Regions from separate parts of the Pseudomonas sp. MWU13-2517 genome, predicted to be linked through region 2. Evidence: predicted binding sites of a transcription regulator. Region 2 holds the regulator's gene; the other holds the start of a gene.
What was found. The regulator FliA, encoded in region 2, starts transcription of late flagellar genes. The targets are predictions, from matches to a motif close to CTAAAGTTTNNNNNNNNNNNGCCGNTAA.
Positions count from the first base shown of each region.

Region 1: a site for FliA is predicted at 1,804-1,831, ahead of M5B97_RS16395 (methyl-accepting chemotaxis protein). Genes of this name have one in related genera too.

Region 1 is NZ_JALMFA010000010.1:159,582-163,494, reverse strand. Features, by position in the region: yybP-ykoY riboswitch at 1-95, shown strand, start outside; gene M5B97_RS16405 (TMEM165/GDT1 family protein) at 185-769, shown strand; gene M5B97_RS16400 (M48 family metallopeptidase) at 832-1,650, opposite strand; gene M5B97_RS16395 (methyl-accepting chemotaxis protein) at 2,055-3,913, shown strand, end outside.
Region 2 is NZ_JALMFA010000005.1:8,584-12,496, forward strand. Features, by position in the region: gene M5B97_RS08595 (protein phosphatase CheZ) at 1-603, opposite strand, end outside; gene M5B97_RS08600 (chemotaxis response regulator CheY) at 622-996, opposite strand; gene fliA (RNA polymerase sigma factor FliA) at 1,165-1,905, opposite strand; gene fleN (flagellar synthesis regulator FleN) at 1,902-2,735, opposite strand; gene flhF (flagellar biosynthesis protein FlhF) at 2,841-3,913, opposite strand, start outside.

The sequences.
Region 1 (3,913 bases), on a different contig from region 2:
CCACGAGCGCCACGCTCGTCCGGCATACGTCAACATACTTGGTCAGCAGACCATGGCGTATGCGACCCAGGAGTCCGCACAGACGGACCGGGGTTTGACAAGACCTATGACACGCACACCTTACCCGGGGCGGGAAGGCTGTACGTGTCATAGCCGTGTCGACCCGCCCCTGGAAACCTACCTGATGCTGGATTCATTACTCGTTCCTACCGCAATCGTTGCCTTGGCCGAAATCGGCGACAAGACGCAACTGCTCGCACTCATCCTCGCCGCACGCTTTCGCAAGCCTTGGCCGATCATCGCGGGTATCGTTGCCGCAACCCTCGCCAACCATGCGGCGGCCGGTGCCGTGGGGGCCTGGTTCGGCAGTTTCTTCTCGGATGCGGTATTGCACTGGATCCTGGCGGCGAGCTTCTGTGCCACGGCACTGTGGACCCTGGTGCCGGACAAACTCGACGATGACGAAGCCAGTACCACACGCAAATTCGGGCCGTTTCTGACCACGCTGATCGCGTTCTTCCTTGCCGAAATCGGCGACAAGACACAAATCGCCACGGTGATGCTGGCAGCGCAGTACCCGGAATTGTGGCTGGTGATTATCGGCACCACCCTGGGCATGCTGATTGCCAACGTACCGGTGGTATTAGCGGGGAACTTTGCGGCGGAAAAACTACCGCTGACCTTGATTCGTCGACTGGCGGCTTCGGCGTTTTTCATCCTGGCGATCGTGGCGGTGTACAAGGCCATGCAGAGCAGCGGCTGGATCTAAGGCGGTAAACCCGATCCAATGCGGGAGCGGAAAGCCGCTCCCGCATTGGATTTTCTACAAGATCAGGATTTTTTGGCCTGCTGGTAGAGCGGCATCACCTTCGGAATCGCCGCCTGCAACGAGGCGATCCGGCTGTCGGACGCCGGGTGAGTACTCATGAACTCCGGTGGCGCACCTTCTGACGCCTTGGCCATCTTGTTCCACAACGTGATGGCGGCGTTCGGGTTGTAGCCGGCGCGGGCCGAAAGCTCCAGGCCGATCAGGTCTGCTTCGTTTTCATTGGCGCGGCTGTTAGGCAAGGTCATGCCGTAGTTGGTGACCGTATCGGCCAGTGCCAGGCTGTCCTGGCCCAGGCCGAACAGCGCACCAGCGCCCTGCTTGGCCATCTCGATGCCATATGCCTTGGACATGGCTTCACGGCCGTGTTCACGCAAGGCGTGGGCAATCTCATGACCCATTACCGCAGCCAGCTCGTCATCGGTGAGCTTGAGATTGTCGATCAACGCGCTGTACACGAAGATCTTGCCGCCAGGCCCGCAGTTGGCGTTCATCTCATCGCTCTTGATCAGGTTCACTTCCCACTTCCACTGCGCCGCATCCGGGCGGAAGGTCGGCGCCTGGGCGATCAAACGGTTGGCAATGGCCTGTACGCGTTTGGCGTTGGCGCTGGTCTTGTCCACCAAACCCTTGCCGCTCGCCTCACCCAGGGTCTGCTGGTAGGACTGGGCATACATCTGGTCGACTTCCTGACTCGACAACATGCTGAACATGTACTGCTTACGCTCGACTCCCACGGCGCCGCCACTGGTGGTGTTGACCGACTGGCAACCTGCCAGCAGCACCGCTGAACCGAGTAGGCTTACCGCCACTATTTTCTTCATGACACTCTCCCTGAAAATCAGGCGCGTATCGTAGGCGGTCATTTATAGAGAAGCCAGATACAACAGACGTGTAACCGTCAAATTTCGGATACATCTCACAACGCCAGTGATCATCCCATTTGCGACGCCACCGACTAATTTGCAGGACAAACCTTAAGACTCCCTGCGGCATGGCCGATAAAAAATGAGCCCCCTAATGGCAGTCAGTTAAGGATGAGCATAGTCACTGTGGCGAGGGAGCGTGCTCCCACTGGGTCGCGAAGCGGCCCCAGCTTTGGGCTTGAAAAGACTGGGCCTGCTACGCAGTCCAACGGGAGCAAGCTGCCTCGCCACAGGTTACTCGTTGTCCGCTCTATCGCTTAACTGACTGGCATTAGCCAACCCTCTCTGTGCCCGGAGCCTTCATGAAATTCAAGTCGATTCAGTTTTCCGTGGCGGCACTTACTGGCGCCATCGTGTTGAGCGTGGTCGCAGTGCTGGTGCTCTACGCCTTGTTTTCCGGTGCGCGCACGCAGGAAATGGTGCAGGAGCGCACCCAAACCCAATTCGAGCAAATCATCAAGGAGCGGCTTACCGCGCTGATGCAGACCCAGGCCACACTGGTCCAGCGCGAACTGGAAGCGCCATTGGTGACCGCCAAAGGTTTGGCCACCACCAACGCCCTGCTCGGCATGAAAGACGCCAAGGGCGAACCCGCGTTGCAGATGGGCCGCGAGCAACTGATCAGCCTGCTGCATGAAACGGTGGTGCGTAACCCGAAAATTCTCGGCGCCTACATCGGCTGGGAACCCAACGCAATCGATCACAACGACGCCAATTACGTGAACAGCCCGATCGTCGGCATGGGCACCGACGGTCGCTTCCTGCCGTGGTGGTACCGCAACGCCGATGGCAGCCTGGGCCTGGACAAACTCGCCGACGTCAACGACCAGAAAATCCTCTCCACCGGTATACGCGCCAGCGAGTACTACCTGTGCTCCAAGGAAAGCCAGAAACCCTGCGCCATTGACCCTGCCCCGTATAAGGTGGGCAATGCCATGGTGATGCTGGCGTCGTTTATCGAGCCGATCATGATCGACGGCAAGTTCCAGGGCATCGTCGGTGCCGACCTGTCGGTGAACTTCATCCAGGACATGCTGGCCCGCGCCGACCAGAGCCTCTACGACGGCGCCGGCGAACTGGCGCTGATCTCCAACAATGGACGCCTGGTGGCCTATACCAAGGACGCCAGCAAACTCGGCGAGAAGGCCGGCGACCTGCTCGACAGCCAGGAGCTGTCCAATCTCGGCCAATTGAAAGTCGGCGAAGTGCGCTACGACGTCGACAAGGAACACGGGCATATCGAGCTGTTCCTGCCGTTCAACATCGGCGAGGCTGAAGCGCGCTGGACCTTGATGCTGCAACTACCCCTGAGCGCCGTGATGGCGGATTCGAACAAACTGCAAAGTGACCTGCAAGCCCAGCGCAAGACCGATATCTTCGGCATGGCTATGGTCGGCCTGGCGATCGCGGGCCTCGGCCTGGTGGTGATCTGGCTGGTAGGCCACGGCATCGCCCGCCCGCTCAAACAAATGGTGGCCATGCTCAATGACATCGCCCAGGGCGAAGGCGATCTCACGCGCCGCCTGACCAGTGACCGCGCCGACGAATTGGGCGCGATCGCCAGCGGTTTCAATACTTTCCTGATCAAGCTGCAAGGCATGATCACGCAAGTGGTGAGTTCGGTGCAGAAGGTCAGCGACTCGTCGGAACACACCGCTGACATCGCGATTCGCACCAACCAGGGCGTGCACAAACAAATGGTCGAGATCGATCAGGTGGCAACCGCCGTGCACGAGATGACCGCCACCGCGCAGGATGTGGCGCGCAACGCTACCCAGGCGGCGCAAGCCGCCAGCCATGCCGACCAGGCGGCAAGCCAGGGCATGCGCATTGTGCGCGATACCTCAACCTCCATCGGTGCGCTTGCCGAAGAAATCGGCAAAGCCGTGGGCGTGGTGCAGACCCTGGCCAAGGACAGCGAGAACATCAATGCGATTCTCACGGCGATTCGCGGGATTGCCGAGCAGACCAACTTGCTCGCACTCAACGCGGCCATCGAAGCGGCGCGGGCCGGTGAGCAAGGGCGCGGTTTTGCGGTGGTCGCGGATGAGGTGCGCAATCTGGCGCAAAAAACCCAGAAAGCCACCGAAGAAATCCAGGCCATGATCCAGCAGTTGCAACAAGGTACGCGCGATGTGGTACGGGTGATGGAAGACAGCCA
Region 2 (3,913 bases):
CACCAATTTGAGCAAATTGCTTTCCACTTCGGTGACCAGTTGGGTCACCCGCTTGATCACTTGACCGGTAAGGTCCTGGTAATCCTGGGCCAGCAGAATGTCGTTGAGGTTGCTGGAAACCGTGCGGTTATCCTGCTCACTGCGCGACAGGAAACCTTCAACCCGACGCGCCAACTCACGAAACTCTTCCGCGCCCACTTCCCGGCGCATGAAGCGGCCCCAGTCAACGCTGAGGGCCTGGGCTTCGTTGGCCATGCCGGTGACCAGAGGCGTGGCGTTTTCCACCAGGTCCATGGTGCGGTTGGCCGCCGCCTCAGTCAGCTTGACCACATAGGACAGGCGTTCGGTGGCATCGGTGATTTGCGAAATCTCTTCGGCCTGGGGCATGTGCGGGTCAATCTGGAAATTGACGATCGCACTGTGCAGCTCTCGCGTCAGCTTGCCCACTTCCTGATACAGGCCGCGGTCACGAGTCTGGTTGAGCTCATGGATTAACTGCACTGCGTCGCCGAACTGACCTTTTTCAAGGCACTCGACCAACTGAAGAGCATGCTTTTTCAGGGTCGACTCAAAGTCTCCCTGTGACGTTTCATTTTGCTCCATAGCGCCCCCGTGGCAGCATCAATGACCGATGCGTTCGAAGATTTTTTCGATCTTCTCTTTCAAGGCCAATGCGGTGAATGGTTTGACCACGTAACCGTTGACCCCGGCTTGGGCGGCTTCGATGATCTGTTCACGCTTGGCTTCAGCGGTCACCATCAGCACAGGCAGGCTGCGCAGTTTTTCATCGGCGCGCACGTGGCGCAGCAGCTCGATACCGGTCATGCCCGGCATGTTCCAGTCGGTTACCAGAAAGTCGATGGCCCCACTGTTGAGGATCGGAATCGCAGTCAGGCCGTCATCCGCCTCGATCGTGTTGGTGAACCCAAGGTCACGCAACAGATTTTTTATGATCCGCCGCATCGTTGAGAAGTCATCAACGATGAGGATTTTCATGTTCTTGTCCAATTCGACCTCCAAGCAGTCTTAAACGCGCCCAGCACCTGGACGCGCCATTTCAATCAACAGGCGTTACACAAAAAAGGACTGCCCAGGGCACCACGGCACGACCCCGCGAAAGCCTTCGACTTTCGCGGCGCGTCTGCAGTGTCCCCACACTGCCTGTCAGCGCGCGCGCCACTCTCCCAATCGCCCCCGCAAGCGAGCCGCGCACTGGCTATGCAGTTGGCTGACACGCGATTCGCTGACCCCCAGGACCTCACCGATTTCCTTGAGGTTCAGCTCTTCGTCGTAGTACAGCGCCAACACCAGTCGCTCACGCTCCGGCAAATTGGCAATCGCGTCCGCCAACGCCCCCTGGAAACGCTCATCTTCCAAGTCGCGCGACGGTTCGAGATGTGCACTCGCGCCGTCCTCGTGCAGCCCTTCGTGTTCGCCGTCCTGCAACAGGTCGTCGAAACTGAACAGGCGGCTGCCCAAGGTATCGTTCAAAATCCCGTAATAATCATCGAGACTCAATTGGAGTTCGGCCGCAACTTCATGATCTTTAGCGTCGCGACCGGTTTTTGCTTCAATTGCGCGAATTGCGTCACTGACCATTCGCGTATTGCGATGTACCGAACGCGGCGCCCAATCCCCTTTACGCACTTCATCGAGCATCGCACCACGGATACGGATACCCGCATAGGTCTCGAAACTCGCGCCTTTGCTCGCGTCGTATTTGGTCGACACTTCGAGCAGGCCGATCATGCCGGCCTGGATCAGGTCCTCCACCTGCACACTGGCCGGCAGACGCGCCAGCAGGTGGTAGGCGATGCGCTTGACCAGGGGCGCGTAACGCTCGATCAATTCGCCTTGACTGTCACGCGCCGATTTTTTGTAAAGGTTGTAGCCGCTGGATGTCATAGCACCGGTCCTGCGCTCGTCTGATGCACCAATCGCTCGACGAAAAACTCCAGATGCCCACGCGGGTTGGCGGGCAACGGCCAGGTATCGACCTTCTGGGCAATCGCCTTGAACGCCAGCGCGCACTTGGAACGAGGAAACGCTTCATAGACTGCACGCTGCTTTTGCACAGCCTTGCGCACCGACTCGTCGTAGGGAACTGCGCCAACGTATTGTAAGGCCACATCGAGGAAACGGTCCGTGACCTTGGTCAACTTGGCGAACAGGTTTCGGCCTTCCTGCGGGCTTTGGGCCATGTTGGCCAGCACCCGGAAGCGGTTCATGCCGTAGTCACGGTTAAGCAGTTTGATCAGGGCGTAGGCGTCGGTGATCGAGGTGGGTTCATCGCAGACCACCAGCAACACTTCCTGCGCGGCGCGCACGAAGCTGACCACGGATTCGCCGATCCCGGCGGCGGTATCGATCACCAACACGTCGAGGTTGTCGCCGATATCGCTGAACGCCTGGATCAGGCCGGCATGCTGCGCCGGGCTCAGGTGCACCATGCTCTGGGTGCCCGAGGCGGCCGGCACGATGCGAATGCCACCGGGGCCCTGCAGCAGCACATCGCGCAGCTCGCAGCGGCCCTCGATCACGTCGGCGAGGGTGTGTTTGGGTGTCAGCCCCAGCAGAACGTCAACGTTCGCCAGACCCAGGTCAGCATCCAACAGCATGACGCGACGGCCAAGCTCTGCCAGGGCCAGGGACAAATTCACCGACACGTTAGTTTTCCCGACGCCACCTTTGCCGCCGGTCACCGCGATCACCTGTACAGGATGCATGCTGCCCATTTTATTTCTTTACCTTGTCTTGCTTAGACGCAGGCTACATGGCGTGGTCGCGCGAATCGCTTGCAGACCATCAATGTAGATACATTTCACAGTGCTCATCATGCCTCACCCCACCCGTTTTGCCGGGTTGTGGTAAAGGTCGGCGAACATATCAGCCATCGCTTCCTCGCTAGGCTCTTCTTGCATTTGCACACTGACAGCACGGCTGACCAGCTGATGACGACGCGGCAGATGCAAATCATCTGGAATCCGCGGCCCGTCGGTCAGGTAGGCGACCGGTAATTCATGCCCGATAGCCAGGCTCAACACCTCGCCCAGGTTTGCAGTTTCGTCGAGTTTGGTGAGGATGCAACCGGCCAGGCCGCAGCGCTTGTAGCTATGGTACGCAGCGGTAAGAACCTGTTTCTGGCTGGTGGTTGCAAGCACCAGGTAATTTTTCGACTTGATGCCACGCCCGGCCAGGCTTTCCAATTGCATGCGCAGCGCCGGATCGCTGGCTTGCAGGCCGGCGGTATCGATCAACACCACGCGCTTGCGCAACAGCGGGTCAAGGGCGTTGGCCAGGGACTGGCCCGGGTCGACGTGGGTCACCGGCACGTTCAGGATACGGCCCAGGGTCTTGAGCTGTTCCTGGGCGCCAATGCGATAACTGTCCATGCTCACCAGTGCGATGCTCGAAGCACCGTACTTGAGGACATAACGGGCGGCCAGCTTGGCCAGAGTGGTGGTCTTGCCCATGCCGGCGGGGCCGACCATAGCGATCACACCGCCCTCTTCCAGGGGCTCGAGCTCCGGAGTGACGATCATGCGGGCCAAGTGGGCCAGCAACATGCGCCACGCCTGGCGCGGTTCTTCGACTTCGGCAGTCAGCGCCAACAGGTCGCGGGACAACGGCCCCGACAGGCCGATACGCTGCAAGCGACGCCACAGGTTGGCTTGTTGCGGCTTGCTGCCTTGCAGTTGTGTCCAGGCCAATGAACCCAGCTGCACTTCAAGCAGTTCACGCAGACCATTGAGTTCGAAGCGCATCGAGTCGAACACACGCTGATCGACAGCAGCAGCCGGGGCTGGCGCGGCGGGACGTGGCGGCTCGACGAAAGTCGGCTCGACCAGCGGCTCAGCGGCCGTCAGCGGCAGGCCGGCGAATAATTGGCGATTGGTGGAAGCATCGCTGTCGC